4 regions of the Exiguobacterium sp. PvP048 genome follow, and region 1 is predicted to be linked to each of the others. Evidence: riboswitches for the same ligand, from Rfam matches in the RefSeq annotation. Region 1 holds a riboswitch; each other region holds the start of a gene.

Region 1 (7,539 bases):
ACGAAAGTGTGGAGGGGATGCGTGTCGCACTTCCGAATGCCATCGTTACGGGACCACAGGCCAACCGGACGATTCCAGTTCGTACGCAAACAGCAGATAAAATCTATACGAAACGCGGTACACCAATCCTGACAGAAGATAATGCCAATCCGGAGCGACTGTTCGTTGAAATGGGCAGCAGCTCGTACCGTGCGAAATCAGGGGACCGTTTCGAAGGAACAATCGAAGGGGTCATGAGCTATAACTATTCGGCGTATAAAGTATTCGCGAAAGCAGCGGATCTGCCGAAGCTGATTACGAGTGAAGTCGATCGTCAACCGACGAACATTGAAACGGGCGATTCGCGTTTGACGGTTGCTTCGTATAACGTGGAAAACTTTGCTTCAACGGCGGATGCCGGAAAAGTCGACCGTGTCTCGGAAGGAATCGCGACATTCCTGAAAACACCGGATATCGTCGGTTTGACAGAGATGCAGGATAACGATGGGGCGACGGACAGCGGCACAGTCGATGCATCGAAATCATTTGAGACATTGATTACAGCAATCGAAGCGAAAACAGGTGTCCGTTATGCGTATACGGATATCGCACCGGAAGATAAAAAAGACGGCGGACAACCGGGCGGAAATATCCGTGTCGGTTTCTTATACAACCCGGCTCGTGTTTCACTTGCACCAGGTGAAAAAGGAACAGCGACAGAAGCTGTTGCCGTTGAAAACGGTAAGCTGACGAACAACCCGGGTCGGATTCAACCGAACGATCCAAACTTTGACAGCTCACGGAAACCACTCGTCGGCGAATTCATCTTTAAAGGCGAATCGTATCACGTCATCGTTAACCACTTTAACTCTAAAGGCGGCGATGGAGCGGACTTTGGTAAAAACCAGCCGGTCGTTCGTAAGAGTGAAGTACAGCGTCACGCAATCGCTGGCATCGTCCAAAACTTCGTCAATGAACTGGAAACAGAAGTTAAGGATTCAAACGTCGTCGTACTCGGTGACTTGAATGACTTCCAGTTCTCGAAAACACTTGATATCTTAAAAGGGGACAACCTTTGGAATACGGTCGATGATCTCCCGAAATCGGAGCGTTACTCTTATGTTTATAACGGAAACGCTCAGGTGCTCGACCATGTCTTGATTTCAAAAAACCTGAAGCCGTATACATCGTCTGATATCGTCAACATCAACTCGGATTATATGGAAGCGGACGGCAGCGCGAGTGACCACGATCCAGCCATCATCTCGATTCAAGGGATGGAAAGTGCCGTTGCGGTCAACGGAAAAGCAGAAATCGGAAAATGGCGTGCTGTCCAAAAAGGAAAGCATATCTTCATCGAACGTAAACTAGCCGGGAAATGGGACAAAGCGAGCGAAACACATGCCGATCAACAAGGTGAGCTACTCGAATTACGTGTTTCCCAAGGTCGTCCGTATATCCAGGTGAAAACGAAAAAAGGAAAAACGATTTGGCTTGAACTGTCGAATGGGTACAAATTAAAAGAAACAACGAAATACTAAGCGACTTTATTGAAAAAAGCGGACTTAATTGTCCGCTTTTTTGTGTATTCGGATAAAGAGAGAGAAAAAGGACAGCAGACTAATCGTGAGGGTAAGCAGTAACGCGAGGTTTAACGGGATGACACGGAACATGTACGTAAAATGAATGATGATCAATAACAGGATAATGGCAAGACCGGGAAGAAATTGTTTGCGTAACAGATGACCGACACCCGGGACAAGGAGTTCGAAACCGAACCGTTGACTGATATGGACTTCTTCATGGGCATTAGCGAGACTGAATGAGACAGTCAACAACACTAAAATGAGCCATCCGGAAAACAGATACTGCTGAATCGGTAAAAACGTAATCGATTCATAGATAAAATAAAGTAGAATCATGGCATACTCCTTTGGAAGTGAATATTATATGGAATTTCCTTATTTTTTCCTTACGAGTTCTAATGATAGCGAGGGTTTTCAGGAACGGCAACAACATTTAAAGGGAATAAAAATAAAAGAATGTTCACACATTTTAACAACAGGGAAAGAATAATTTATTTTATGTATGATAATGGTGTGAGAATGTGATGAATAAAGACGTCAGACCTCTTTTGCACAAAAAATCTGAGATGTGTCAAAACTGTGAAGCGGAACAGGGAATCGTGTGATTTCACTTGAAACGATAGCTTAGACTGTTCGAACAGACAGATTTCTTTTAAAATGAAGTCAATAGAAGAACCGAGGAGGCAAGCAGATGAAAAAGTGGTTAGTACTCGGAGTAGCAGCGGTCGCTTTCTTTAGTTATGAAAATACCCCGATGGAACAAGCAGAAGCAGATTATCCGAAAAGCGGCGGAACGCTGATTGATCGATATACAAGTGAATACCCGGGTTATGACTGGGAAGTCAGACGGACGGCGACGGAAGAGTTCGTGGCGTTGACGAAAGACGGCAAGGATTACGGAAAGTACCGTTCGAAAAACGGTGTGAGGACGCAAGGGGCCGTCTTAAATAAAGACACGGAAACGACCCTTGCGAAAAAAGGCTGGAAAGCCGTCAAGTCGTACCGGAAAGGCAATACGAATTATTTGCTGAATCTCGATCATGCCGCCGTCTATGAAAAGAATGACCGGTACGTGACGTATTTCTTTGATCAGCACGACCGCAACAAAGTCAAAGCGACACTCGCGATACCGAAAGAGGTCGAAGCGAAGAAGAGTGGATTTTACGGCAAGGCGTCCAGTGCCTTGCGAACGACGGATGAGAAGCTGATGTTGCGTCTGATGAACTGGGACCGGGCCGATTATAAGCTCGGAGCGCTGACGCCGTACAGTACTTTAAAACCGGTCACGCGGGCACACAGTGAAAACATGGCGAAGAATAACTTCTTCTCTCATACCGATCCGGAAGGACGTGATCCGTTTAAGCGGATGAAAGAAAACGGGATCCGCTTTTCGGCAGCCGGAGAAAATCTGTCGATGGGCTATCCGAATGTCTTTGCAGCGCACTGGGGCTTGATGAACTCCAAAGGACACCGCGATAACATCATGAACAAGGACTTCGAACAGGCGGATACCGGTGTCGCGTTCCGTAACAATGCACCGTACTTTACGATTAATTTCCGGACACCCTGAAGCAACATTTAAAACGAAGTGTACGTATCACCCCGATTTTGCGAAAGCAGAATGGGGGTTCTTTTGTGTGGATCAATCTGTAGATGGATGACGCACCACCTAGATTTGAATTCTATCTTGAAAAATGAGAGAAGGCTTTTGATTGACGAAGCCTTGTCTTCTCCGCTCGCTTTTCTCGGGCGGAACGCAAGCTAGCTGTCATCTGTTTGATGACCGGGTCTCGCCTGTTCCTGACGGAAGCGAAGCTTCCTTTTCCCATAGAAGTCGAGCGGAAGACGTGACTTCTCCAAGAGTCATCATTCAATGGAAAACCCCTGAAACCGTTCCACCTCTTTTTTGTAAAGGGAGGCAGCTGTTTCAGGGGTTTTATATCATTTTTAGATAAACTGATATACAAAAAGAGTTATGTTAGTTTGCCCAGTCCGGTTTACTGAATCCTTTGAATGATTTTTCGATAACGTTATTAAAGTCATCCGATTTGACGACAGCCGTCAAATCTTTCGCCAGTTGTTTATCTGCATTAGAAGTTTTGATGGCGACCAGGTTGCGGTACTGCTCATCCATTTTTTCGAGTGCCAGTGCATCCAGTAAATCAAACTTCGCGGCTAACGCAAAGTTTCCCGGAACGGCAGAGATATCGACACTTTCAATGGCACGCGGCAGTTGCGCGGCTTCGAGCGGTTTGATGACCAGTTTCTTCGGATTCTTGACGATATCTTTTTCAGAGACCGTCAGTGGATCGGTGTCGGCTTTCAATTCAATCCAGCCTTGGTCAGCGAGCAGATTCAGTGCCCGGGCCTGGTTCGTTGGATCGTTTGGTGTCGCGACTTCAGCTCCCGTCTTGACGTCATCCAGCGATTTATAGGATTTGCTGTATAAGCCCATCGGCGCCGTTGGGACAGTAATCAGTCCTTTAAGGTCGAGGTTCTTTTCCTTCGCAAATGTCTTCAGGTAGATCGAGTGTTGGAACAAGTTGGCGTCGATGTCGCCACTGCCAAGTGCGATGTTCGGTTGAATATAATCCCCGAACTCGACGATTTCGACGTCGTAGCCTTTCTTTTCAAGCCCGGGTTGGATCGCTTCTTTGACCATGTCGCTGTAAGGCCCGCTCGTTGCACCGATCTTAATCGACTTGTTGTCTTCCTTGGCGCTGCTGTCACCGCAACCGGCAAGAATTCCGGCTCCGAGTAGTCCTGTTGCTAAAAAGGCATAACGTTTTTTCATATTCATTCTCTCCCTTACGATTCTCTATTTTTGGTTAACGTTTATCAGCACGACGGGCCAGAACATTGCCAAGCCCTTGAATACTTTGAACAATGATGACGAGGACGACAATTGTCACGATCATGACGACATTATCGTACCGGTAATAGCCGAAGCGGATGGCCAGGTCACCGACGCCGCCACCACCGACGATACCGGCCATGGCGGAAAATCCGATCAGACTGATGGTCGTCAAAGTGACGGCTTGAATGATGCCGGGAAGGGCCTCCGGTAAGAGTGCACTGATGATGATCCGAAACGGTGTCGCGCCACACGCTTCTGCTGCTTCAATCAATCCCGGTGGAATCTCGCGAAGCGATGTTTCGACCAGTCGGGCGAGAAACGGAATGGCGGCGACACTCAGACTGACGGAAGCTGCTGTCGGTCCAATCGTGTTATCGAGTAATAATTGTGTCAGCGGAATTAACGCGACGAGCAGAATGATGAACGGTAACGAACGGACAATATTAACGAAAAAGTCCAAGATGCTGCGAACGACGACGTTCTGGAAAAACAATCCCCGGTCCGTGATGAATAGCAGAATCCCGAGTGGAATGCCGATGATGAGGGCGAAGCCAAGTGAGATTCCGACCATCAAAGCCGTTTCCGCTAACGCTTTCGTAAGATCCGGTAACATGGTTTCAATCCGTTCAAGCCACATCCTGGATCACCTCAAGCGTATGGAGTTGTTCTTCGAGCCACGTCAGGGCCCGGTTCACGTGAAGGGTCGGACCGGTCAAGCTGACGATCAGGACTCCGAATGCGACGTTTTGAATATAATCGACCTTGCCGTGGAGAATGCTGACGGAAATATCAAACTGTTTGATCGCTTCCGATAACGTACTTTCACCGGTCTTTTCACCCGTGAATTGCAGGCGGATGATTTTACCGGGTGTCGTCCGTAAAATCCGTTCCGGCAATTCGATTTGGAGTGCCGTGTCGACATAATGTTTTGTGACATCATGGGCCGGCTGACTGAACAGGTCATAGGTACTCGCAACTTCGACAACTTCGCCTTGCGCCATGACCGCAACACGGTGGCAGATTTGTTTGACGACATCAATTTCATGGGTGATCAGGATAATCGTCAAGCCAAGCCGTTCGTTTAAGTCCTTCAGGAGTTCCAGGATTTGCAGCGTCGTGACCGGGTCAAGAGCTGATGTGGCTTCGTCACATAACAGGACACTCGGATTATTCGCAAGGGCGCGGGCAATTCCGACCCGTTGCTTTTGACCGCCGCTCAGCTGGCTCGGAAAGTTCGTCTCGAAACCTTCAAGACCGACCAGCGTGACAAGTTCTTTGATCCGTTGCGGGAAGTCACTCCGTTTGACACCGGCTGCCTTTAAGGCAAATCCGATGTTATCTGCAACATTCCGGGATTGAATCAGTTGGAAATGTTGAAAAATCATCCCGATGTTCAAACGAAGTTCGCGTAAGCTGCCTTTGGAGAGGCCGGACAGATTAGTGCCCGATACTTTAACCGTTCCTTGTGTCGGTGTCTCCAGTCCATTGATCAGACGGAGCAGGGTACTTTTTCCGGCACCGGATTCACCGATGATGCCAAAGATTTCACCTTGTTGAATCGTTAAATTGACGTCACGTAAGGCGAAAATGGGTGTCCGGTCACGAACGAACCGTTTTGTGATTCCTTTAAATTCAATCATCTGTCGTTTCCTCCCTATACAAAAAATCGCCTTTTTCCAGTTAAGAGCAACCAGAAAAAAGCGACGAAGTGTAAGATTTCGTAACTTATCTCTCAGAATAAAACATTCTGTAGGATGTGGCACCGTTCCTTAAAGGTGGTTGCCGGACGTCGTTGGGCCTAATCCCTCGGTCGCTCTCGATAAGTAGATATGCTGTTGGGACTTACTGTAACGGAAATCATTCCCATTTGTCAAACGTTTTTTCAGAATTATTCCGCAACGGTCTGGCGAAACAGATTCAATTGACCGATTCGTTCGGCAGCTTCAACCAGTCGTTCGGCGTCGGCAATCAAGCTGATCCGGACGTAGCCTTCGCCGTATTCGCCGAAGAAATGTCCCGGTGTGACGGCGACATGCGCTTCGTCGAGCAGGTGATCGGTAAAGCTTTGGGACGTGTAGCCGGACGGGACCGGCAACCAGACGAAGAACGAACCGCCCGGGATCGGTCCGTCCCAACCGATTTCCTGTAACTTTCCGAACAAGGCATCACGCCGGGCTTCATACAGAGCGCTCAGTTCGCGGACACACGTCTGATCGCTTGAAAGAGCGACGGTTGCTGCCTGTTGAATCGGTGTGAAAGCACTGACGTATAAGTGTTCCTGGTACGTCTCGATACTTGCGATGACGGACGGATTCCCGATGGCGAAGGCGATTCGGAAACCGGACATGTTAAAACGTTTCGATAATGAAAACAGTTCGATTCCGACGTCTTTTGCGCCTTCCGTCTGGAGGAAACTGCGGGTCGGACCGTCGAAGCTGATTCCGCCGTAGGCGAGGTCGTGGACGACGCAAATGTCGTTCGCATCAGCGAAGGAAACCGTTTGCTCGAAGGCTTCCGCTGTTGCCGTCGCCCCGGTCGGATTGCTCGGGTAGTTGAGGAACAACATCCGGGCCCGTTCGACATCTGTCGTATCAAGTAACGTGTAGTCAGGTAAAAAGGCATTTTCCGCAAGGAGCGGCAATGTGATCGGGTAAGCTCCGGCAAGGGCCGCACCGGACAGGTAGTCGGGGTAGCCGGGATCCGGAACGATGACGCCTTCGCCCGGATTGACGATCGTTTGCGGTAACGCGACGATGCCCGCCTTGCTGCCGAGCAGAATGGCGACTTCGGAAGCCGGATCAATCGTTACACCAAACTCCGTCTGATAAAAGTCAGCAACGGCCTGCTTGAGGAAATCATGGCCGCGAAACGGCGGGTACTGGAGGTTTGAAGCGTCATTGATCGCTTCTTTCAAGGCATCCAGAATATGTACGGGTGTCGTCTGATCGGGTGTTCCCTGACCAAGCGTGATGACGTCATGACCGGCAGCCTTGACGGCACCGATCCGCTGGGCGAGCTCGGCAAAGACCGGAGCGGGTAACCGATCAATCGCAATAGATGGGGCGAAATGTTTCATCTGTCTTCCTCCTTGTTGGGTATTGTCGTCAAGGATAACGA
Region 2 (7,539 bases), 250 kb from region 1:
TTGAATCCAGTTCAGCCCCACAAAAAGGACGACGGCAAACAATAAGTAAAGGATCAGATTGGCGATGAAGATGAACTGGATGTCGATTGCTGCAATTTGTCCGCTGATTGCGGTCCCCAGTGCCACACCGACATTTTGGGCAACATAGATTGCATTAAATGCCCGTCTTCCACCTTCCGGCCAAATGACACCGGTCAAAGCATAGATGGTCGGAAACACCATTCCTCCGACGAATCCGATCAATCCTAACATCAGCACATACCCGGTGAAGGTCTGATGGAACAGCCAAAGACCAATCGAGGCAAGGACCAGTCCAATGACACTGATGACAAGCGTCCGTTTCCCGCCTAACCGGTCAAATGCTTTTCCGCCGATATAGTTTCCGACAATGGCGAGAGCCGAGTTGACGAATAAAGCCATTCCGGCTTTTGTCATCGACTCTCCTAAATAATCATGAATGTATAATGTATTAAACGGCCATAAAAAAGAGGATCCTGTCGTATTGATCGCCATCGCCAATACCAGAATCCAGACCGCGCGAGGTAATTTCGGCATGGTAAGCATCCTCCAATGTAGTTTCCAACCTTGCCACTTTACGAAATTATTCTCCTCTCTGTCAAGGAACTTCGTTATTAAACGAACAATCGGAAAAATGATACACTTGACTAAAGGGTCAATTTTCCGGGTACTTAGAAAAAAATAGAGCATATTATCAGAAAGAGGAGTTTTTGCCATGTCACTTGCACGTGTATTACCTTACGCCAAAGAATTATTGGAATCAGTCATCCATGAAGGGGATTGTGTCGTCGACATGACTGCCGGGAACGGTCATGATACGCATTTTCTTGCCGAACAGGTCGGACCGAGCGGACGGGTCATCGCGTTTGATGTCCAGGAGCAGGCCATCGAAGAAACGACACGCCGTCTGCAGGCGGCTCACGTCTTGGACTGGGTCGATTTGTACCATGAAAGCCATATTCATGTCGGAGCCCGCTTGTTTGCTGAACAACGCCCGATCCGTGCCGGAGTATTTAATCTGGGGTACTTACCGGGGAGTGATAAATCCGTTACGACGACCGGGGAAGAAACACTCGAAGCACTCCGTGCCCTCCTTCCGGTTCTTGTCCCCGGCGGTCTGGTTGTCCTCGTGATCTACCATGGCCACTCGGAAGGACGACGTGAACGCGATGCGGTATTGGAACATGTCTCTTCCCTCCCGCAACAGGATTATGCCGTCCTGCAATATCGTTTCTTGAATCAGCAAAACAATCCCCCGTTCATCGTCGCGATTGAAAAAAAATTAAAGAAACAAACAATCGACTAAACAAAAAGAGGAATCCCGATGCTATCCGGATTCCTCTTTTTCTTGTTGCCGTTTAATCTTCCACCATCTTTAGAAACAGCAATAGCTTTTCAGCAAACCGCGTATTCAAACGTTCAAAACTGAAGTGCGGGAAACCGTGCAGACGTTGCAGATAAATCTGGTCTCCGCCCATCTTCCGGCACACTTCAAGCGTCAACTTGACGTCGGCGAACTGATCATCCGGTGCATAAAAACAAGCGAGATGGACCCGCGGCAGTTTCTTACGTTCTTCGTCATGGATGACGATTTCTTCTTCAATCTCGCGATATTCCGCATACGTCAATTCACCAAGACGTGCAGCATCCTCATTGTTCTGTCCGAACGGCAATGTGCCGAGCGGAGCATCCGGACGGAACCGGTCGAAAGCACTTGCAAACACTTGTTTGACGCCGCCTAGTTGCTTCGAGTTGTGCCAATCAAATAACGGCGAGATGAATGTCAGGCTCGCCATCGGCAACTCATATTCTTGAAGCAGCCGATTGACGACAAGTGCCCCCATACTGCAGGCAATGATGTGAATCGGTAATTTTCGTTTACCGGCTTCACGTAATGCTTCTTTTAACAGCTGTTGATGTTCTTCAAACGATACACGACGGGGTGCATCGACCAGGAGAACTTCGTATTCGCGTTCTAATACACGAATCAGCGCCTCACTCGGCCGAGCACGTAATTGGAGTGGATATACAAGAACGATCACTCCGGTTGGTTGTTCTACCACAAACTCACCTCTTCATTCGATATCTGTTTAGTATGCAACAAATCCGACTCCAGCCAAACCGCCTTAAGTCGGATTCCATTTCTTTAATATATACGTTGCAGACGCGTCACAGGTTCCACTTGTCCGAAGACTTCCTCTGTCGTCTCACTGATTTCCTTGAATCCGTACGACGTTAAAAAGTGGCGGGCTTTATAGTTCCGAGATTCGACATACACTTCGATCGGAGAGGCTCCCTGCAATTCCAGTTCGCGGATCAGCCGGCGTCCGATCCCGTTTTGTTGGTATTTCGGCAAGACATACAATCGGACGATTTCCCATGTTCCCTCAACATCAATCGCGTGAATGAAACCGACGATTTCCCCGTCAATCAGTCCGACGTTGAAATATTCTCCACGTGCTTCCTCCGCTGTCCGAATCGCCCGGACCACTTCTTCCTGCGGGTACGCTTCTTGAACGAAATGGGCTTTCGAGCGTTCTGAATAGATTTCCTCATATGTGTCCATCCAAGACGTGAGCGCAATATCATGAATGCGTGCTGCATCAGTCGGAACCGCTTCGCGTATCTCCATACCGAAATCCCCCTTTTCCTTTTACAGAATACAGACTCATGTTCTTTTACCCTTTTCTAGAAATTTCAGTCGTATCCCTGCAAAGTTCAGGAGAAACAAAAAAAGTTCAGAAACACCCTTTAGAAGGATGTTTCTGAACAATGAATTATGCGAAACGTTTTGCCTGCTCTTCAAGAGTAGCGGCTTTATCTGTCTGCTCCCATGGTAACTCGATGTCTGTACGACCGAAGTGACCATAAGCTGCTGTCTGACGATAGATCGGACGACGGAGATCAAGCATGTTGATGATTCCAGCCGGACGAAGATCGAAGTTTTCAGCAACCAGTTCAACCAGTTGTGCTTCAGGAAGTTTTCCTGTACCGAATGTATCCACCGCGATTGATACCGGATGTGCGACACCGATTGCGTACGCGAGTTGAACTTCCGCTTTGTCTGCAAGACCTGCAGCTACGAGGTTCTTCGCGACGTAACGCGCTGCGTAAGCAGCTGAACGGTCGACTTTCGTTGGATCTTTACCAGAGAAAGCTCCACCGCCGTGACGTGCATATCCGCCATACGTATCAACGATGATTTTACGGCCTGTTAATCCAGCATCACCTTGTGGTCCGCCGATGACGAAACGACCAGTTGGGTTGATGAAGAACTTTGTATCGGCATCGATGTACTCAGTCGGAATGACCGGTGCGATGACATGTTCTTTCAGATCAGCTTGGATTTGCTCAAGCGTCACTTCTTCTGCATGTTGTGTTGAGATGACGATTGTATCAACGCGAACAGGTTCATTGTTCTCATTGTATTCAACCGTGACTTGCGTCTTACCATCCGGACGGAGGTAATCGAGTTGTCCGTTTTTACGAACTTCTGCAAGACGACGAGCCAGTTTGTGTGAAAGTGAGATCGGAAGTGGCATGAGTTCAGGTGTTTCTTTCGTTGCATAACCGAACATCAGACCTTGGTCTCCTGCTCCGATTGCATCGATTTCTTCATCTGACATGTTTCCTTCGCGTGCTTCAAGCGCTTGGTCAACACCGAGAGCGATGTCTGCTGACTGCTCATCGATTGATGTCAATACAGCACAAGTGTCTGCATCGAAACCGTATTTAGCGCGTGTATAGCCAATTTCGCGAATCGTTTCACGAACGACTTTCGGGATATCCACGTAAGTTGATGTCGTGATTTCTCCTGCTACTAATACGAGTCCTGTCGTGACAGAAGTTTCTGCCGCAACACGTGCGTTTGGATCGGCTGCAAGAATTGCATCCAAAATTGAATCCGAAATCTGGTCACAGATTTTATCCGGGTGACCTTCTGTTACTGATTCCGACGTAAACAGTCGGCGATTAAGGTTTGTCATGTTTGACCCTCCCAAAAAAGAATTTGACGGTGTACTCATTTCCCCTAGTTGAGTGGGACGGTAAAATGAAAAAAACCTTTCCATGTCCAAAAATGGTCAGGGAAAGGTTGTGCGTTCTTCCTTTACCCTCTTATCGTTCGAAGTGTTTACTTCGCTTCAGGAGAGCACCTTTTCCTACATTAATGATGAAATTAATATAAGACGGTTGCCGGGTTTCTTCGGGCCTTGTTCCCTCCACCTGCTCAGAATAAGAGTATCCGTTACGAATTACATGATATAAACTTGTGCTCACTCTGTCAAGCAACGTTTTAATTTCTAGTCGAAAAATTTCGGAAGAGATGTTAAACTGTTAATGCTGAAAGCGTTTCCAGATAAATAGAAATCAGCGCATGAAAATGATTGCTCTATCATTAGTATGTCATATATAATAAATGTGTCATACTAATAGTAGAGCTAAAACCAACGTAGGGGAAAGGTGGGGTCAGGATGCCGATGACGGTCCTGAATATCGAAGAACTACTCAAGAAGGAGCATGTGTTCAAACAACTGTCTGTTGCTGAACTAGTCGAACATGCAATTCGCAACAAAGAAGGAGTTCTTGCAGAAAATGGTGCTTTGTCTGTAGAAACGGGGAAATTTACAGGTCGTTCACCGAAAGACAAGTTCATCGTCCGTGATGACTCATGTGAGATGCATATCGATTGGGGTCATGTCAATCAACCGATGGAGTCGGACAAATTCGAGCAACTGTTACAAAAAGTTCTTCGTTATATGAACGAAGCAGATCAACTCTACTACACAGAAGCTGCTGCTGGTGCCGATACGCATTTCACCCTTCCAGTGCGCGTCGTAACCGAATATGCTTGGCATAATTTGTTTGCGAAACAGCTGTTTTTACGTGAATATCCTACGGTTGCGGCCTTTGAACCGTTTACGGTCGTCTACGCACCACATTTTAAAGCGGATCCGGCGGTTGACGGCACAAACTCCGAGACATTCATCGCGATGTCATTCGAACACCGGATCGTCTTGATTGGCGGAACGGAGTATGCCGGAGAAATCAAAAAATCAATTTTCTCTGTCATGAACTATCTTTTACCCCAACAAGAAGTCTTGTCGATGCACTGTTCAGCAAACGTCGGACACGGCGGCGATGTCGCCTTATTCTTCGGACTCTCAGGAACTGGTAAGACCACGCTGTCTGCTGATGACAGTCGCCAATTAATCGGTGACGATGAACACGGTTGGTCTCATGACGGTGTCTTCAACATCGAAGGTGGCTGCTATGCGAAAACAGTTAATCTGTCACGCGAAAAAGAACCACAAATCTTTGATGCGATCCGCTTCGGAACCGTTCTTGAAAATGTCGTCCTCGATGATGCGCGGATTCCGGATTATGATGATACTTCATTGACTGAAAATACACGTGCCGCTTACCCGATTACAGCAATCGACAACATCGCCATTCCGTCACGCGCCGGTCACCCGAAAACGATTGTCTTTCTGACGGCGGATGCCTATGGTGTCTTGCCTCCAATCAGTAAACTGACGAAAGAACAAGCGATGTATCACTTCTTATCCGGCTACACATCAAAACTGGCTGGAACGGAGCGCGGCGTTACAGAACCGGAAGCCACATTCTCGACGTGCTTCGGTTCACCATTCCTGCCGTTGATTCCGGAAAAATATGCGACGATGCTCGGGGAACTGATTGATCGTCACGGTGTCACAGTCTATCTCGTCAACACAGGCTGGACCGGCGGCGCTTACGGTACAGGAAGCCGGATGAAACTCTCCTATACACGAACGATGGTCAATGCGGCCGTCAACGGTCTGCTTGCAGACATCCCGACAGAAGAACATCCGATTTTCGGTCTGCATATGCCGATCGAAGTACCTGGTGTTCCGACTGACTTGCTCAATCCGGTCAAGGTCTGGGCGGATGCATCTGTTTACGAACAACAAGCGACCGCACTCGCACAAAAATTCACACAGAACTTCGCACGTTTCGAAAGTGCGACCGATGCGATCAAAGCAGCCGGTCCCCGCGTGTAAAAACGATTGATGGTACTAAAAAGGTTGAGCTCCTTAACGGATGCTCAACCTTTTGTGTTAGACGATGGAATCTGTCTTATCTTGTAAATGAAGTTCTTTTTGAGAAAGCCAAACTTGGCTTTCTTTTAATAATTCATAAGCCCGGTGCTTCATAATCCCGAACCGATTACTGAGCATCTCAAACCGTTCAAACTCGCCCCGGTCTGCGCTGATCGCAAGCAACAGGCAATCGCGAAACGGGTGATCTTCCCCTTGCAAGACATTTTTCAAAGCCGGTTCAATCGGAAGCTGATCGATGATTTCACCGATATCCACGGAAAGCAAGGCATCGATGTGTGACAGTAAGCCGATCATGTAGGCACTTTCTGCTTTCAGTGTCTTCGTTTCCGTCGCAAACAGTTGGCATAGTTTTGCGCAATGCAAGGATGAACGCAATAATTCGTCCGACCATTGATACGGACTCGCTAGTTTCATCTCACGCAAGACGATCAACGAAATCCAGCTCTTCAGTTGGGAAAAGCCCAGCAAGGAAATTGCTTGACGGACGGAACTGACCATGTTCCGAAGACCGATGCCCGGAGAGTTGATCAATTGCAGTACTTGCACACTGATGTAAGGATTGCCCTCGATTTCATCCACGACGTCATCATAATGGTCATCCGTATCAAGCCACTTCAACATTTTCAACAGGACAGGCACTTGCGGAGGAACGGCCTTTCCTTTCATCAGCATCGGTTTGGCGTAAAAGTATCCTTGGAACCAGTCATACCCCATCGCAAGGCTTCGCGTGTGGTCCTCGTGTGTTTCAACCCGTTCAGCCAAAAAGCGGATATGCGGATAGTTCCGTTTTAAAATATGTAAGATTGCACTTTGTTCGCGTGGATTGATGGCTTCGATATCAATTTTTATCAAATCAATCAAATCAAACAGCTCCGGACCGTGGTGACGCAACAAATCCGTTACGAAATCATCAAGCGCCAGGACGAAGCCGGCTTCTTTCCATTTTTGCAGCGTCTGGAGCATCATTTCATCGATCTGAACCGTCTCCAATACTTCAATCACGAATTGAGTCGGATTCAGATGATCAATCAGTTCAGACTGCAACAGATCGCCTGTGAAATTAATGAATAATCGTTTTCCTTCTGCTACACGGTCTACTCCGAGATGAATCAGTGTATTCGTCAACACATCCATCGTCGCCAAGTCACCATCAAACACTGCAGGTGTTTCAACGGAACGATAGAGCAGCTCAAAAGCGTCAATCGAACCAAACCGGTCTACAATCGGTTGTCGCGCAAGTAAGATTTCCATCTCATATATCCCTTCTAAATCCGTTAATCTGGCTTATTTTATATGTTCTAGTATACCAAATATCGTTTTCCCTTAAAAAATCTCTTTTTTAAAACATATCAATGTTCCCATCATTTGGAGAAAAAAACATCTCAATGCAAGGCATCAAGATGTTTTGTAAGTCTTTTCT
Region 3 (7,539 bases), 200 kb from region 1:
GGGGCAAGATCAAGTGCATCTTGACGCTTGGTAATCATCCAAGCCGGTTCCCCTAAGCGAGTCGCACGTTCTGCCACTGCCTCGCGATTTACGGCAAGATTCAGTTCTACAGTCATCATGCTTCCTCCCTCGTCTTACGCTTTTGTTTCGATTTCGACTTCTTCGATGCCGAGTTCTTTTTTAACCCAGTCATAACCTTCTGCTTCGAGACGGTGAGCAAGTTCTTTACCACCAGACATGACGATTTTTCCGCCCATCATGATGTGGATGAAATCAGGCTCGATATAGTTCAAGAGACGTTGATAGTGCGTGATGATCAAGCAGCCGAATTCAGGTGAACGCATTTCGTTAACACCTTTTGCGACAACTTTAAGCGCATCGATATCAAGACCTGAATCGATTTCGTCAAGGATGGCGATGGCTGGTTTCAGCATCGTCATTTGGAGAATTTCATTCCGTTTCTTCTCTCCGCCCGAGAAACCTTCGTTGAGGTAACGGTGTGCCATTTCGCCCGGCATTTCGAGAAGACCCATTTGCGCGTCGAGTTGACGGATGAATTTCATGAGTGAGATTTCATCGCCTTCTTCGCGGCGTGAGTTGATTGCTGAACGCAGGAAGTCTGAGTTCGTGACACCACTGATTTCGCTTGGGTATTGCATGGCAAGGAACATACCTGCTTGCGCACGTTCGTTGACTTCCATTTCGAGGACGTCTTCGCCGTCGAGTGTGACTGATCCTGATGTCACTTCATACGTCGGGTGACCCATCAATGCAGATGCGAGTGTTGATTTACCAGTCCCGTTTGGTCCCATGACCGCGTGGATTTCGCCGCCTTTGATTTCTAAGTTGACGCCTTTCAAGATTTCTTTGCCGTCGATTGCAACGTGTAAATCTTCAATCTTTAAGTGTGAAGCCTTCATGTAGAATCCCTCCATCTATTCATTTCGTGTCTGACGATTCAGTTCACGAGAGTTACTAATTTAGTATCATTCTAATCTTAATGAATCATACCACATTATTCAAGCGTCATCGCTCATGGTTTTTTCTCAAAACCGAGCCTTTTAGTGAGAATGACTTTAAAGTGAGACGACTTCCTTCTCTTCTTCCGGTTTCGTTTGACGATGAACCCGCTGTGACAGTAAGAGCAGTGGTATTCCGAGAACTGTCAAGAGGGCTAAAATACCGAAAATCGGCAGCGGACGTTCCGGTCCAAAATAAAGTAACAATTGTCCGCCGATGACCGGTCCGACCGATTGACCAATCGATGTCAAGCCCATCGCCCCGAAGTAACTTCCCCGTAATTCCGGTGTCGCAAAGCTGTCCGTTAAAATGTCCGTCATCGTAAACATCATCACTTCCCCGCATGTGAAGATGAACATCGCGCCAATCATCAGCCAGACCGTACCGGCCGTTCCCATGACGAATAATCCGACGGCAACGGTCGCAATACCGACCGTGATCGAGACGAGCGGTGATGTCTTGACACCGAACTTCATGATCGGGTACTGAACGACGAGCACGGTGATCGCGTTAATCGTAATCAACAAGGCAAACAGACTCGTTCCCCCGGACAATAAGGTCGTCGTCGTTAAAAACTGCGGCAACGTCGAGTTGAACTGACTGTAGCCGAAGACACCGAAGATGATTCCGGCGAGTGCGAACGTAAAGGCGACGTCGGTCTTCAGCAGACGGACCGTTGCCCCGAACGACACCTTTTTCCCGCCGTGACTTTCCGTGATCGGATGACGTCGGAACAGAATAAAAATTGCGACGCCGTAGCCGAAGTAAACGAACGCCGTAATATAGAAGGTAACCGCCGTATTGCCGGCACTGAGCAACAAGGCGATCCCCGGTCCGATCGCAGCTGCAATATTGATGCAGGTGTAACGGATGTTAAAGACGAACAGCCGGTTCTTTTCATCGGTCGTATCACTGATCAACGCCCGGGCGGACGGTTCGAAGATGGACCGGAAAATACCGTTTAAGGCACTCAGGATGAAGAATGCCCAAAAGGTCTCGACCTGGGCCAGTCCGATAAAGACAAGCACAAAACCAAACGTTCCGCTGAGCATCATCGTCCGGCGGCCGTAGCGGTCGGATAATGTCCCGCCGACGAAACTCATGACCAGACTGGCGATGGCCGAGATACTGAGGATCCAGCCGACATCAACCGGACTGAACTTCAGAACGACCGACAAGTAAATCGCAAAAAACGGCATCGTGATGAATGTCCCGAGTCTTGCAAAAAACGTTCCGAGCAGGACGCCGACCGTCAGTGGATGAAGCTGTTTCAAACGTTGCATGGAAATCCCCCTTTCGCACAAAAAACAATGCATCCTTCCATTATATAGGAAGAATGCATTGAAGGAAGCAACTTATTTGCTGACCGGTACGACTGCACCTTTGTATTCTTTTGTGATCCAGTCCTGGTTCTTTTTCTCGTGGAGAATATCGAGCAATGTCGTGACGCGCTTGTCTTTTTCATCGCCGTCACGTGTGACGATGATGTTGACGTACGGTGAAGACTCGTCTTCCAGTGCAATCGTATCTTTCAACGGGTTCAACCCGTTGTCAATCGCATAGTTCGTGTTGATGAGGACCGCGTCGCCTTCGTTGTTTTTGTAAGCTTGCGGTAAGAGTGACGCTTCGATGTTTGTTTTGAACTTGATGTTTTTCGGGTTTTCCGCGATGTCTTTGAGCTGTGCATCGGTTGTTTTACCGTCTTTCAACTTGATCAGTCCTTCGTTTTGAAGGAACGTCAAGACACGTCCGCGTTCAGCGACGTTTGAGCTCGTTAAAATCGTTGCACCTTTTGGCAGTTCATCCAAAGACTTGTATTTTTTAGAGTAGACACCGAGCGGTTCGACGTGAACGCCGCCGGCACTCGCGAATTTATAGTCTTTGTTTTCTTTTTCCTGTTGCTCCAGGTACGGCACGTGTTGGAAATAGTTCGCATCGATTTCTTTTTCAGCAAGTGCTTTGTTCGGCAGGACGTAATCCTGGAACTTTTTGATTTCGAGTTTATAGCCTTTTGCTTCATATTCTTTTTGGACGTGCTCGAGAATTTCAGCATGGGGAACATTTGACGCCCCGATGACGAGTGTTTTTGAATCGCTGCTGCCTGATGAAGATTCTTCTCCACATGCTGCAAGACTGACTGCTAAGACCGATACGGCTGCTGTGCCGACGAATTTTTTCCAAAGTTTCATGAATGATTCCTCCCAAGGTTAAATAAGATAGGTGTTACCGTTTATCGATGGCTTTGACGAGCAGGTCACCGATAATTTGAATGATGAAGACGATGACAAGAATCAACAGTGTCGCGATGACCGTGATGTTATTTTGTGAACGCTGGAATCCTTCGATGAAGGCCATGTCTCCCAGTCCACCACCACCGGCTAACCCGGCCATTGCCGTGTAACCGACGAGTGCGACGAGCGTCACGGTGATACCGGAGACGATTGCCGGAAGAGCTTCCGGAATCAGGACTTTATAGATGATTTGGAACTTCGTTGCTCCCATCGATTCAGCCGCCTCAATGACACCCTTATCGACTTCACGAAGCGCCAGTTCGACCATCCGGCCGTAAAACGGTGCTGCACCTAGAATTAACGCAGGTAGCGCAGCCGTTGGTCCTAAGAATGATCCAACGATGATTTTCGTGATCGGGATTAACAGGATCAATAGAATGATAAACGGGATCGAACGGAAGATATTGACTAAAAAGCTGAGCACGGAATACAGTGTCCGATTTTTAAACAATAATTCTTCGTTCGTCGCATATAACAACAGACCGATTGCCAGTCCAAGGACAAACGTTGCAAGTCCCGCAACGGCCGTCATATAGATCGTACTGCCTGTTGCTTCCCAGACCATATCCCAATCCACATCTGCAAAAAATGTACTCATCGGTGATCCACCTCCACTTCAACGTCACTCGCTTGAAGTTTGGCGATGACCACTTGTGCTTCCTGTTCCGAACCGAGCAACTGAATGAACAGCGTTCCGAGTGCTCCGTCCTGCGTCTGTCCGACGTTTCCGCCGATGATATTGAATAATAAGTTCGAATCTTTCATGACTTCGGCAAGGATCGGACTTTCCGCTGTCGAACCGACAAACGTCAGCTGGACGATTTTCCCGGTCGGATACCGCTCGCGTAATTTCGCAAACGTCAATTCGTTTTCAGACGGTGACGTCAATTGTTTGACGAACTCTTTGGTCATCGCCTGTTTCGGGTGACGGAATACTTCAGCAACCGGTCCCTGTTCGACGATTTTCCCGGCTTCCATGACGGCGACCCGGTGACAGATTTTTTGAATGACATGCATCTCGTGTGTGATCAAGACGATCGTCAGTTTTAATTTTTTGTTGATGTCGACCAACAACTCGAGGATCGAGTCGGTCGTTTTTGGATCCAGCGCACTGGTCGCTTCGTCACAGAGTAAGACGTCCGGATTGGATGCCAGTGCCCGGGCAATCCCGACCCGTTGTTTTTGTCCACCAGACAGTTGCGACGGATAAGCGCCTTCACGTCCGTCGAGTCCGACGAGCTGAATCAGTTCGGCAACCCGTTCTTTACGACGGGCTTTCGGATAACCGCCGAGCTCAAGCGGGAACATGATGTTTTCTTCGACTGTCCGTGACCAAAGCAGATTAAAGTGTTGGAACACCATTGAGACGTTTTTACGGACGCCCCGTAATTCTTTTGGTTTGAGCGTCGTCATTTCGACACCGTCGATTTGAATCGAGCCGCTCGTCGGTGCCTCCAGCATGTTCAGCAAACGAATCAGTGTTGATTTCCCTGCCCCTGAATAACCGATTATTCCAAAAATTTCACCGCGCTCGATTGACAAGTCGACATTGACGACGGCTTCAACCGATCCGCGCTTCGAGCGATAAATCTTTCCTACATCCTGTAAGCGAATCAATACGGTCCCTCCTAAACATAAAAAAAGTGCGCACGTTTTAGAGCAAACGCGCGCACTTTTTCAGTACACAAAACCATTTGCTCTCATCTTGCAGACAAATGTCTGCTGGAATTAGCACCACTTCGGAATAAATTCCGCGGTTGCCGGGTTTCATCGGGCCAGTCCCTCCACCACTCTCGATAAGAGTTATCGGTATTAAGTTATTTTTAATATAATCTGAATATTAGCAGGGGTTATTTTGCTTGTCAAACAGTTTTTTCTGAAACCGGTTGAAGCAGACTGAAAGCACGTGCCAAATCTTCTTTCAAGTCTTCCGCGTCCTCAAGACCTACCGAGATCCGAACGAGACCATCCGTAATTCCGAGTTCTGCGCGACGCTCTGCCGGAATCGACGCATGTGTCATCCGTGCCGGAACGGAAATCAGACTCTCGACCGCTCCAAGACTTTCAGCCAATGTGAAGAAATGTGTCGCTTCGACGAGTTTCTCCGCATTTTCTGCTGAACCGACATCAAAGCTGATCATGCCGCCGAAACCGGTCGCTTGTTTTTGTTGTGTCGCGTGACCCGGATGTGATGCCAGTCCCGGATAGAAGATGTTTGAGACGACGTCCTGTTCCTGTAAGAACTGAACGAGATCGTGTGATGTTTCTTCGATTGCATCCATCCGGATACCAAGCGTCCGTAATCCACGGACGAGCAGGAAGCTGTCCTGCGGTCCAAGAATACCGCCGGTCGAGTTTTGGATGAAGTGAAGATCTTCTCCGAGCTCGTCGCTGTTGACGACGACAAGTCCGGCGACGACGTCCGAATGACCGCCGATGTATTTTGTCGCGCTGTGCAGAACGATATCTGCACCGAGTGCGAGTGGTTGTTGCAAGTATGGTGTCGCGAATGTGTTATCGACGACGAGTTTCAAGTTATTGCGTTTCGCAATCTCAGCAACTGCTGCGATATCTGTAACTTTCAACAACGGGTTCGTCGGTGTTTCGACATACAGCATCTTCGTGTTGTCTTGCACCGCAGCTTCCGTCGCCGCGAGATCCGTCGTATCGACGAACGTCACTTGGATGTTGAACTTCGGCAGGACACGTTGCATCAAACGGAACGTTCCGCCGTAGACGTCATCCGTCATGACGATATGGTCACCTGACTCAAGCAGGTTAAAGACAGCGTGAATCGCCGCCATTCCTGATCCGAAGGCAAAACCGCGTGCGCCGCCTTCAAGATCGGCAATCAGACGTTCGATGCTCGTCCGTGTCGGGTTCGCTGTCCGGGAATACTCATATCCTTCTTTTAACTGACCGATTTTTTCCTGTTTGTAGGTACTTGTCTGATAAATCGGGGGTGTAACGGCACCTGTTGCTCGATCGACGCCTGTTCCTCCATGAATCAATGCTGTCTTTTTACGCATGTGTCTCGTCCACCTTTTCAAAGATTTGTTGGCTTAAATACCGTTCGGCACTGTCCGCAAAGACGGTGACGATGGTACTGCCGGGAAAACGATGTGCCAGATCAAGTGCTGCAACGAGTGCCGCGCCGGCCGAACTGCCGACGAGCAATCCTTCACGGGCCGCCAGTTCATGGACTTTCGTAAAAGCGTCATGATCGGAAATCGTATGAATTTCATCCACTAAGTCACGGGAAACGAGACTTGGCCATTTGGCCGTCCCGATGCCTTCCGTCTTATGCGGTCCGGCTGGTCCCCCGTTGAGGACCGATCCTTCCGGTTCAACGATTGCACCTTTTGTCCCGAGACGTTCTTTTAAATACGCCGCTGTTCCGGCAAACGTTCCACCTGATCCGCATCCGGCAACGAACCAATCAATCTGATCCAGCTCCGCCATCAGCTCAGGACCAAGTGTCCGCTGATACGTAACCGGATTTTCTTCGTTTTCGAATTGAAGCGGAACATAGCTGTTTGGAATCGTTTGTCCGAGTTCTTTGGCTTTATCGATCGCACCCTGCATATCGAGCTCAGTCGGTGTGTTGACGACAGTCGCGCCGAGTGCACGCATCAACGTCTGTTTCTCCTGGCTGAACTTTTCCGGAACGACACAGATGACTTGAAGGTCATATTTTTTAGCGGCGAGCGCCAAACCGATGCCGGTGTTGCCGGCAGTCGGTTCGATGATTGTTCCGCCTCGTGTCACATATCCCTGTTCGATCGCGGCATCAACGAGTTGAATGCCCAGGCGGTCTTTGACGCTGCCCCCAGGGTTCATCCATTCGAGCTTCGCCAAAATCCGCGTACCAGCAGGCAAATCGAATGAAGTAATCTCGTAGAGCGGCGTATTTCCGACGAGGTCGCGGACTGATTTCGCGATCATCCGAAGACGATGTCCCATTCATCACGACCGGCAAGCATTTTCTCGGCATAGTGCTTCGCTCCTTTAAGGTCGTGGGCGCTTGCGAATCCGCATTGGACTTCGTTTTGCGCTGGAATTTCTTCTGCTGCTAAGACGTCTTTTAATGTTTTCTCAACGAGTTCGCTCATTTTTTCGACCGAATCGAAGTTCATCATCGCCATGTAGAAACCTGTTTGGCATCCCATCGGCGACACATCGATCACGTCATCCGAGTAGTTGCGGATGTTTTCAGCGAGTAAGTGCT
Region 4 (7,539 bases), on a different contig from region 1:
CGCTCAGCGTAATCGCGTAAAGCGCCCGTTTGCCGGTCTTTTCATAATGGGCATTTAGGACGTCGCGTCCGATCCGCGCCCGGTCGAGTGCCGGCGTCAACGGATTATCGTACAAAATCTCATCATCTTTGACGAGATCGATGCCACCCGCAAGTTGCGCTTCGAGTTGTTCCCGCAAAAAGGTGAGGTCCCGGCCGATGACGCCTTTAAAGATGCTCATCAACAGAGGACGGTCGTGGACTTGAATCAACTGCCGGACGCCCTCGATGCCGAATTTGGCACCGGGGAAGTCCGTGGTGAACGAAGCCGGAAGCTGTAAATCCGTTAATTTGATTTGTCCGTCGAGCGACAGCTTGCCGAAGACGGTCGTTAAGATTGCTGAAAAGTCACGGGAGACGTTGTGTTCCGGATAACGGATCGTGATGTAGCCTTTTCCGTCGTGTTCTTCCGTATGAACAACTTGTCCTTTGAACGATTCAAGCTGCTGTTGTTCCAAATGATTTAAATCGGTCCACGAACCAACGGTCAAACCGAGCGCGATTTGTTCTGCCCGTTTTGGTAACTGATCCGTCGTTCCGAGTTGGTAGGTTGCGGTAATATACGTCATATCGACTGTCTCTCCCTTGTTAAAGAATACAAAAATGGTCCCTCGTCAATGACAAGAGACCATGAAAAATTGCGCGTGGACTCTTATCTGTCAGCGTAATAGCTGCAAGAATTAGCACCGTGCCAAGTGGTCGGTTGCTGCGACATCGTAGGGCTCGTCCCTCCGTCTGCTCTTGATAAGAATTGGATGAAATTGTGAAATCTAATTGCAATTTTTACATGAGATTCGTCACTTGTCAAACTATATTTTGAAAATTTATTTTTTTGAAAATACTTCTTCTATAGACGGTTCCGTTTTTGAAGCCGTTTCACTAAAAAAGGGAATTGACAGACGACCGGCAGCGCACGTAGTATTCAAACCAACATCAATCACACGACAACTACATATGACTCTTATCGTGAGTTGGCAGAGGGAATTGGCCCGAAGACGCCGCAGCAACCGACCATCCGGCACGGTGCTACATCCAACAGACATTCGTCTGAGAGATAAGAGGACGGAATATTCTGCCGCGCCTCTTTTCTTTGACGAAAAGAGGCGTTTTTTCGTGTGATCACCAAGGAGGAAAACAGAATGGGATATCAAGCATTTACAGTACAGGACGCGATTGAACGGGTCCGGACACTCGGATTGATCGGCAATGAACCGGTGACGGCAGAGGAAATCGGAGATGGAAATTTAAATCTCGTTTTCCGGATTCAGGCAGGGGAAAAACGGCTGATTTTAAAGCAGGCGTTACCTTATGCAAAAGTCGTCGGGGAAAGCTGGCCGCTGTCGCTCGAACGGGCCTGGATTGAACAATCGGCCTTAAAAGAATTCGCGAAAGTCGCCGTTCCGTTTGTCCCGCATGTCTACCATGCGAGCAAAGAAGAAGCGTTCACGGTGATGGAAGACTTGTCACATCTGACAATCGTCCGGGGCGGACTGCTTGAAGGGGAAAAGTATCCGTTGCTCGCGGAACACATCGGTTCGTATTTGGCGCGGACACTGTTTTATACGTCGGATTTTGCCGTCGGACCGGTCGCGAAAAAACAGATTGCCCGTCAGTACTACAATCCGGATCTGTGCGATATCACGGAAAAACTAATCTTCACGGATCCGTTTTATGATGCAGAAACGAATGCGATTGAAGCAGGTCTCGAAGCGGAAGTTGACCGGATTTGGAACGACGCGGAACTGAAACGGGAAGTCGCGAAACTTGAAGCCTTGTTCATCACGAAGGGCGACGCATTGTTGCACGGCGACTTACATACAGGCAGTATTTTTGCCTCGGCGGAAGAAACGAAAGTCATCGATCCCGAATTTGCGTTTTATGGACCGTTCGGATTTGATGTCGGTCAATTTATCGCACATCTGTTTTTTGCCGCGTATCCGGACTATGACCGGTTGCGGGATGAGCGGATCAAGGATATCGATACATTCTGGCTGACGTTTGCTTCGACGTTCAAAGCGTTATGGGAACGGGAAGCGGTCGAGCCGTTCCGGACGGCAGACGGACTGGTCGATGATGTTCTTAGCACGATTTTACAGGACGCACTCGGATTTGCCGGTTGTGAACTGATTCGCCGGACGATTGGATTGGCATTAGTTGCAGACTTGGAGCAAATTTCGGATTCGACCGTTCGCCTTGAACGAAAACGCCATGCATTGCGGCTTGGTGCTGCTTTGATTAAACGCCGGACGGAATGCAAGACGTTTACCGATCTGCGGAATTTTGACGTGACGGAGGAACTCAGCCGATGAGCCAATTCGTTCAGAGCATCATCTATGAAAACCGGACGGTGACAATTTTGGATCAGACCCGTCTTCCGGAAGAAGAACATTATGAAATCATCCATGACTTGGCGCAGGCGATTGACGCCATCAAACAATTGCGGGTCCGTGGTGCACCGGCCATCAGTCTGTTCGGCGGATTCGTCCTCGTTCAGGAAGCGTTTCGGACGACAGGGACGCTGGCTGAAGCAAAACAGGAGTTGTTGGAGGTGTCGGCACAATTACTCGCGACCCGTCCGACGGCCGTCAATCTGCGAAATGTCCTCGATGAGCTGAATCAGCTGATTGTTTCCGCTACGACGCTGAAAGAACTGCCGGTATGTCTCGAACAAAAGGCACTGGAACTTTATCAGACGGATGCCAAAACATCCCGTCAAATCGGGGTTCATGCACTGGAATTGTTCGAGTCCGGTGACCGGGTACTAACGATTTGTAATGCCGGATCAATTGCGACGGCAGCTTACGGAACGGCGCTCGCTCCGTTTTATCTCGCCAAGGAGCAAGGCATCCCGTTATCCGTCTATGCGTCGGAAACACGGCCTTTGTTGCAGGGTGCACGTTTGACGACATGGGAGTTGCAACGGGCAGGGATTGACGTCACCTTGATCACGGACAATATGGTCGCGCATACGATCAAGGAAAAGCAGATCACCGCCATCATCGTCGGAGCGGACCGGATTACCCGGAACGGGGATACGGCCAATAAAATCGGGACGTTTCAGCTGGCATTACTCGCACGTGCCTTCGGAATTCCGTTTTACGTCGCCGCACCGCTGTCGACGTTTGACTTTACAAGTCTGTCAGGAGATGAGATCGAGATTGAAGAACGCGACGCCCGTGAAGTGACACAGCTTGCCGGAAAAGCGACGGCACCGGCCGGCGTACCGGTCTTTAATCCGGCGTTTGACGTGACGCCGCACGACCTTATCACCGCCATCATTACGGAGATCGGAGTCATTGAACACCCGGATGTGGAGACAATCAAACAGACAATCGGACAACATACACACTAAACAGACAGGAGAGATTGAGATGAAGAAATTAGCATTGGCTGTACTGGCACCAGCGGTCTTACTGGCTGCTTGCGCGAACAGTGAAGCAACACCGGTGAAAAAAATCAGCGGTGTACCGGAAGGGGTTCAGGGTGATGTCAAGATTGCCGTTATCCGTAACCTTGCTTCCGACGACCATACAAAACAGTTTTTGGACGGCGCCCGCTCGGAAGGGGAAGCACTTGGTTTTCAAGTCAACACGTTTATCTCGGAAGGGAATGACGTCAAGTTCAAGGAGTTGGTCGCCCAAGCCGTTCAGCAGGATTATGACGGATTGATCATCTCGCACGGCAAAGAGGATTATGCCTATGACATGATCAAACCGGCCATCGACAAAGGCATCAAAGTCGTGACATTTGATACGGTGACGAAGAAAAAAGACCAGACATTAAAAGGTATCACAGAGACATTCCAGGATGACCATAAACTGGCCCAGCTGTCGCTCGATGAAGTGACGAAAGTGAAGGACGACAAGCCGGTCCGTGTCATCAAACTATGGTTTGGTCCGGGATTTGCCCCGCTTGACCGCCGTCAGGAAATCTACAAAACGTATGAAGCGGACGGCAAAATCAAGACGCTTGAAACCGTCGGACCCACGAACTTCCAGGATGTCCAAGGGGATATTGCGACGAAGATGAACGCGATTCTCGCCAAGTACCCGAAGGGCAGCATCGATGCCGTCTGGGGCGCCTGGGATGAAGTCGCCAAAGGAGCTTATAAGTCTTTAAAAGACAACAAGCGTCAGGAAATTCCGCTGATTTCGATCGATGTCTCGAATCAGGACATCAATCTGATGCGTGAAAAGGGCAGTAACTGGGTCTCAACGAGTGCCGTTGATCCGCATTTGATCGGACAGACGGATATGCGCCTGCTTGCGAAAAAGCTGGCCGGCGAAAAAACACCGGATAGTTTTGATCTCGATGCCAAACTGGTCGAACAAAAAGCACTCAAGGCGGATACGACGATGTACAATCTCGATACCATCATCAAAGGCTGGAGTACATCCGAAAAATTCAATGAGCCGTGGATGGATCAGTTGCGGAAAGTGAATGACGGGAAATGACGCCTCCGGTGAACGAACAACGACTGGAAATGCGGGGGATTTCAATGGAATTCCCCGGTGTCAAGGCGCTGGATGACGTTCACTTTTCCGTGAAACGCGGGGAAATCCACGCGCTTGTCGGAGCGAACGGAGCCGGTAAATCAACGCTGATGAAAGTCTTGGCCGGCGCCTATGCGTCATACGAAGGAACGATTTTGTTCGACGGTGTACCGCTTGCGATTGATTCACCAAATGCCGCGAAACGGGCCGGGATTGAAATCGTCTATCAGGAAGTCGATACGGCACTGGTCGATTATTTGACCGTCGCCGAAAACATCTGTCTCGATATGCTGGCGAGCGGACAGTTGAAAGGAGTCATCCGACGCCGGCGGTATGAAGAAATCGCCGAGCGTGCTTTACAAAAATTGAAAGCATCGATTGATGTCCGCCAACGGGTCAGTGAGTTACGGTTGGCCGAGAAACAACTCGTCCTGATTGCCCGTGCCCTCGTGCAGGAAAGCCGGTTTTTGATTTTGGATGAACCAACCGCTCCACTCAGCGGCCGGGAAACGGAACAACTGTTTCGGATCATTCGCGAGTTGGCGGAGAAGGAACATCTGGGTGTCATCTTCATTTCTCACCGTCTGCAGGAGTTGTTTGAGATTTGTGAATCGATTTCCGTCATGCGCGACGGCAAGCTGGTATCGCGGCAACTTCTTGCCGGACAAACGAAAGAAACGGTCGTCGAACAGATGCTGGGCCGGCGTTTGCAAAAAAGCAGCCGCGAGGCGCGTCCGGCTGGTGCCCCCTCACTTGAGCTTGACCGTATCACGGTCGCGGGACAACTGGACGAGATCTCGTTAACGGTCCGTGCTGGAGAAGTAATCGGGATTGCCGGATTGGTCGGTGCCGGAAAAACAGAACTGTGTAAAACGATTTTCGGATCGATTCCGGTCACTTCGGGATTGATGCGTCTTGCGGGAGAAACACGGCGTATCCGTTCGGCGTATGATGCGGTCCGGCTGGGCATCGGACTCGTGCCGGAAGAACGACGGAAAGAAGGAATTTTGGTCGCGGATCCAATTGAACAAAATATGACGGCGGCCAGCCTCAAACAATTCGTCAACCGATTCGGGTTTGTAAAGAAGAAAAAAGAACGGACAGCGGCAAACCGGATCGTACAGCAACTGTCGATTAAAGTCAGTGATACCCGACAACGTGCCGCTGAGTTGTCCGGTGGTAACCAGCAAAAAGTTGCCATCGGGAAATGGTTGCTGGCCGACGCTTCCGTCCTCGTATTGGATGAACCGACAAAAGGGGTCGATGTCGGGGCGAAAGCGGAAATTTTCCAAGTGATTGATCAACTGGCAGCAGAACAAAAAGCCGTCATTTATGCGTCGAGTGAACTGGATGAACTGCTGGCTGTAACCGACCGGATTTATGTCATGTATGACGGACAGATCGTATTCGAGGCGACCACTTCGGAAACAACCGAAGAACAATTATTGTGGTATGCAACAGGAGGACAACAACATGAATGATGTATTGCACGAACCGGCTGCACAGCCGGAAGCGCCGCGAACAGCAGCGGGAAAACCGGTGTTGCGTTTCTTGAATGACTGGGGCATCGTCCTCGCGATTCTCGCACTTATTCTGTTCTTTGCCATGACGGCACCGAATTTTTTACAAGGGACGAACCTCGTCAACATTTTACGAAGTATCTCGATTGTCACGATCATCGCCATCGGCTTGACGGTTTCGTTGACAGTCAACGGGTTTGACTTATCCGTCGGTTCGACCGCGACGTTTGCCAGTTCACTAGTCGTCTCGTTTTTTGTCTGGTACAGTCTGCCGCTCGGCGTATCGATTGGTCTGGCTCTCGTGATTGCCTTGGCGGTCGCACTCGTCAACATTCTGTTAATCGTGAAGTTCAAGATTCCGGATTTGTTCGCAACGCTTGCGACGATGTTCATTTTTGAAGGTGTCGCGATGACGTATACCGGCGGCGGCTCGATCAGTGCCGGGATGCCACGTCTTGACGGGACACCAACGGTCGGACTGATCCCGGAATCGTTCTTAAAAATCAGTCAGGCGCCTTGGATCATCCTCATAATGCTTGTCGTCGTAGCGGTGACACATGTCTTTTTGAACCACACACGGCACGGACGTTTTTTGTATATCATCGGTGGAAATCCGGAAGCAGCGCATCTGACGGGAATCCGGGTGAACCGGTATCGCGCAGTCGCGTATCTGATTGCCGGATTACTGGCGGCCGTTGGCGGTATTTTACTGGCGTCACAAGTCGGTTCTTCCCAAATTAACGCCGGATCGGGTTATTTGATGCCGGCTGTCGCAGCAGCCTTCATCGGTTCCTCATTTGCCGGCCAAGGGAAACCGAATGCGCTCGGCACACTCGTCGGTGCCTGTCTCGTCGGAATTCTCGAGAATGGACTCGTCATGTTATCGGTACCATATTATTCCCTAAACATCATCAAAGGCGCCGTCCTGGCGATTGCTTTAGCGTCGACCTATTACCGTTTCAAAAAAAATTAAAAAAAGTGGTTTAAGTTCTAATAGAATCGGTAATATTCAGTATATGAAAGGATGGTGATGCACATGAATGATTATCAATGTATAGGGAACGATCGCATGTCGCTTCGAGAAGAAGAGGATCACCGGACTTGACGGACGCAACATGACAATAGACACGAAGTGATTCGTGTTTTACGTGCAGATTGCACGGCTCAAGAACGGTTTACGATATGTGATCGTTCCTGAAAGCAGGAAGGGGGAGTCGCGAACAGCGGCGCCCCCTTTTGTGCGTATTCAGCTACCCCCATGCCTTTAAAAGCATTGAAAAATATGAGATGATATAAAAAGTCAGAAAATTCAACTACTAAACAGCAAGGGGCCAGACAATGCGAACATATACGAAGGAGATTCAAGCGATCATCGACAACGTAGAAAAAGTCATTATCGGAAAAGAGAATGTCATTACACAATCTTTAGCCGCGTTACTTGCCGGAGGTCACGTCTTACTGGAAGACGTACCGGGTGTCGGGAAAACG

What was found. Region 1 has a riboswitch for S-adenosylmethionine ahead of ABIC15_RS04025 (methionine ABC transporter ATP-binding protein). Riboswitches for the same ligand answer to the same signal wherever they lie in the genome.
Positions count from the first base shown of each region.
Region 2: linked by a shared signal. The riboswitch ahead of metK (methionine adenosyltransferase) and the one ahead of ABIC15_RS04025 (methionine ABC transporter ATP-binding protein) in region 1 are both predicted to bind S-adenosylmethionine.
Region 3: linked by a shared signal. The riboswitch ahead of ABIC15_RS03035 (methionine ABC transporter ATP-binding protein) and the one ahead of ABIC15_RS04025 (methionine ABC transporter ATP-binding protein) in region 1 are both predicted to bind S-adenosylmethionine.
Region 4: linked by a shared signal. The riboswitch ahead of mtnK (S-methyl-5-thioribose kinase) and the one ahead of ABIC15_RS04025 (methionine ABC transporter ATP-binding protein) in region 1 are both predicted to bind S-adenosylmethionine.

Region 1 is NZ_JBEPSU010000001.1:801,859-809,397, reverse strand. Features, by position in the region: gene ABIC15_RS04050 (chitobiase/beta-hexosaminidase C-terminal domain-containing protein) at 1-1,520, shown strand, start outside; gene ABIC15_RS04045 (hypothetical protein) at 1,545-1,901, opposite strand; gene ABIC15_RS04040 (CAP domain-containing protein) at 2,257-3,135, shown strand; gene ABIC15_RS04035 (MetQ/NlpA family ABC transporter substrate-binding protein) at 3,544-4,359, opposite strand; gene ABIC15_RS04030 (methionine ABC transporter permease) at 4,394-5,059, opposite strand; gene ABIC15_RS04025 (methionine ABC transporter ATP-binding protein) at 5,049-6,062, opposite strand; SAM riboswitch class I at 6,145-6,248, opposite strand; gene ABIC15_RS04020 (aminotransferase class I/II-fold pyridoxal phosphate-dependent enzyme) at 6,311-7,498, opposite strand.
Region 2 is NZ_JBEPSU010000001.1:549,490-557,028, forward strand. Features, by position in the region: gene ABIC15_RS02730 (MDR family MFS transporter) at 1-555, opposite strand, end outside; gene mnmM (tRNA 5-(aminomethyl)-2-thiouridylate-methyltransferase MnmM) at 734-1,324, shown strand; gene ABIC15_RS02740 (alpha/beta fold hydrolase) at 1,377-2,081, opposite strand; gene ABIC15_RS02745 (GNAT family N-acetyltransferase) at 2,165-2,650, opposite strand; gene metK (methionine adenosyltransferase) at 2,796-4,004, opposite strand; SAM riboswitch class I at 4,132-4,258, opposite strand; gene pckA (phosphoenolpyruvate carboxykinase (ATP)) at 4,491-6,059, shown strand; gene ABIC15_RS02760 (EAL and HDOD domain-containing protein) at 6,117-7,370, opposite strand; gene ABIC15_RS02765 (alpha/beta hydrolase family protein) at 7,538-7,539, opposite strand, start outside.
Region 3 is NZ_JBEPSU010000001.1:602,840-610,378, forward strand. Features, by position in the region: gene sufD (Fe-S cluster assembly protein SufD) at 1-116, opposite strand, end outside; gene sufC (Fe-S cluster assembly ATPase SufC) at 135-920, opposite strand; gene ABIC15_RS03020 (MDR family MFS transporter) at 1,077-2,303, opposite strand; gene ABIC15_RS03025 (MetQ/NlpA family ABC transporter substrate-binding protein) at 2,376-3,209, opposite strand; gene ABIC15_RS03030 (methionine ABC transporter permease) at 3,244-3,909, opposite strand; gene ABIC15_RS03035 (methionine ABC transporter ATP-binding protein) at 3,906-4,928, opposite strand; SAM riboswitch class I at 5,009-5,114, opposite strand; gene ABIC15_RS03040 (bifunctional cystathionine gamma-lyase/homocysteine desulfhydrase) at 5,174-6,340, opposite strand; gene ABIC15_RS03045 (PLP-dependent cysteine synthase family protein) at 6,333-7,256, opposite strand; gene ABIC15_RS03050 (S-ribosylhomocysteine lyase) at 7,253-7,539, opposite strand, start outside.
Region 4 is NZ_JBEPSU010000006.1:13,349-20,887, reverse strand. Features, by position in the region: gene ABIC15_RS11290 (2,3-diketo-5-methylthiopentyl-1-phosphate enolase) at 1-607, opposite strand, end outside; SAM riboswitch class I at 688-789, opposite strand; SAM riboswitch class I at 997-1,099, shown strand; gene mtnK (S-methyl-5-thioribose kinase) at 1,178-2,347, shown strand; gene mtnA (S-methyl-5-thioribose-1-phosphate isomerase) at 2,344-3,390, shown strand; gene ABIC15_RS11275 (sugar ABC transporter substrate-binding protein) at 3,410-4,492, shown strand; gene ABIC15_RS11270 (sugar ABC transporter ATP-binding protein) at 4,489-6,012, shown strand; gene ABIC15_RS11265 (ABC transporter permease) at 6,005-7,024, shown strand; gene ABIC15_RS11260 (AAA family ATPase) at 7,390-7,539, shown strand, end outside.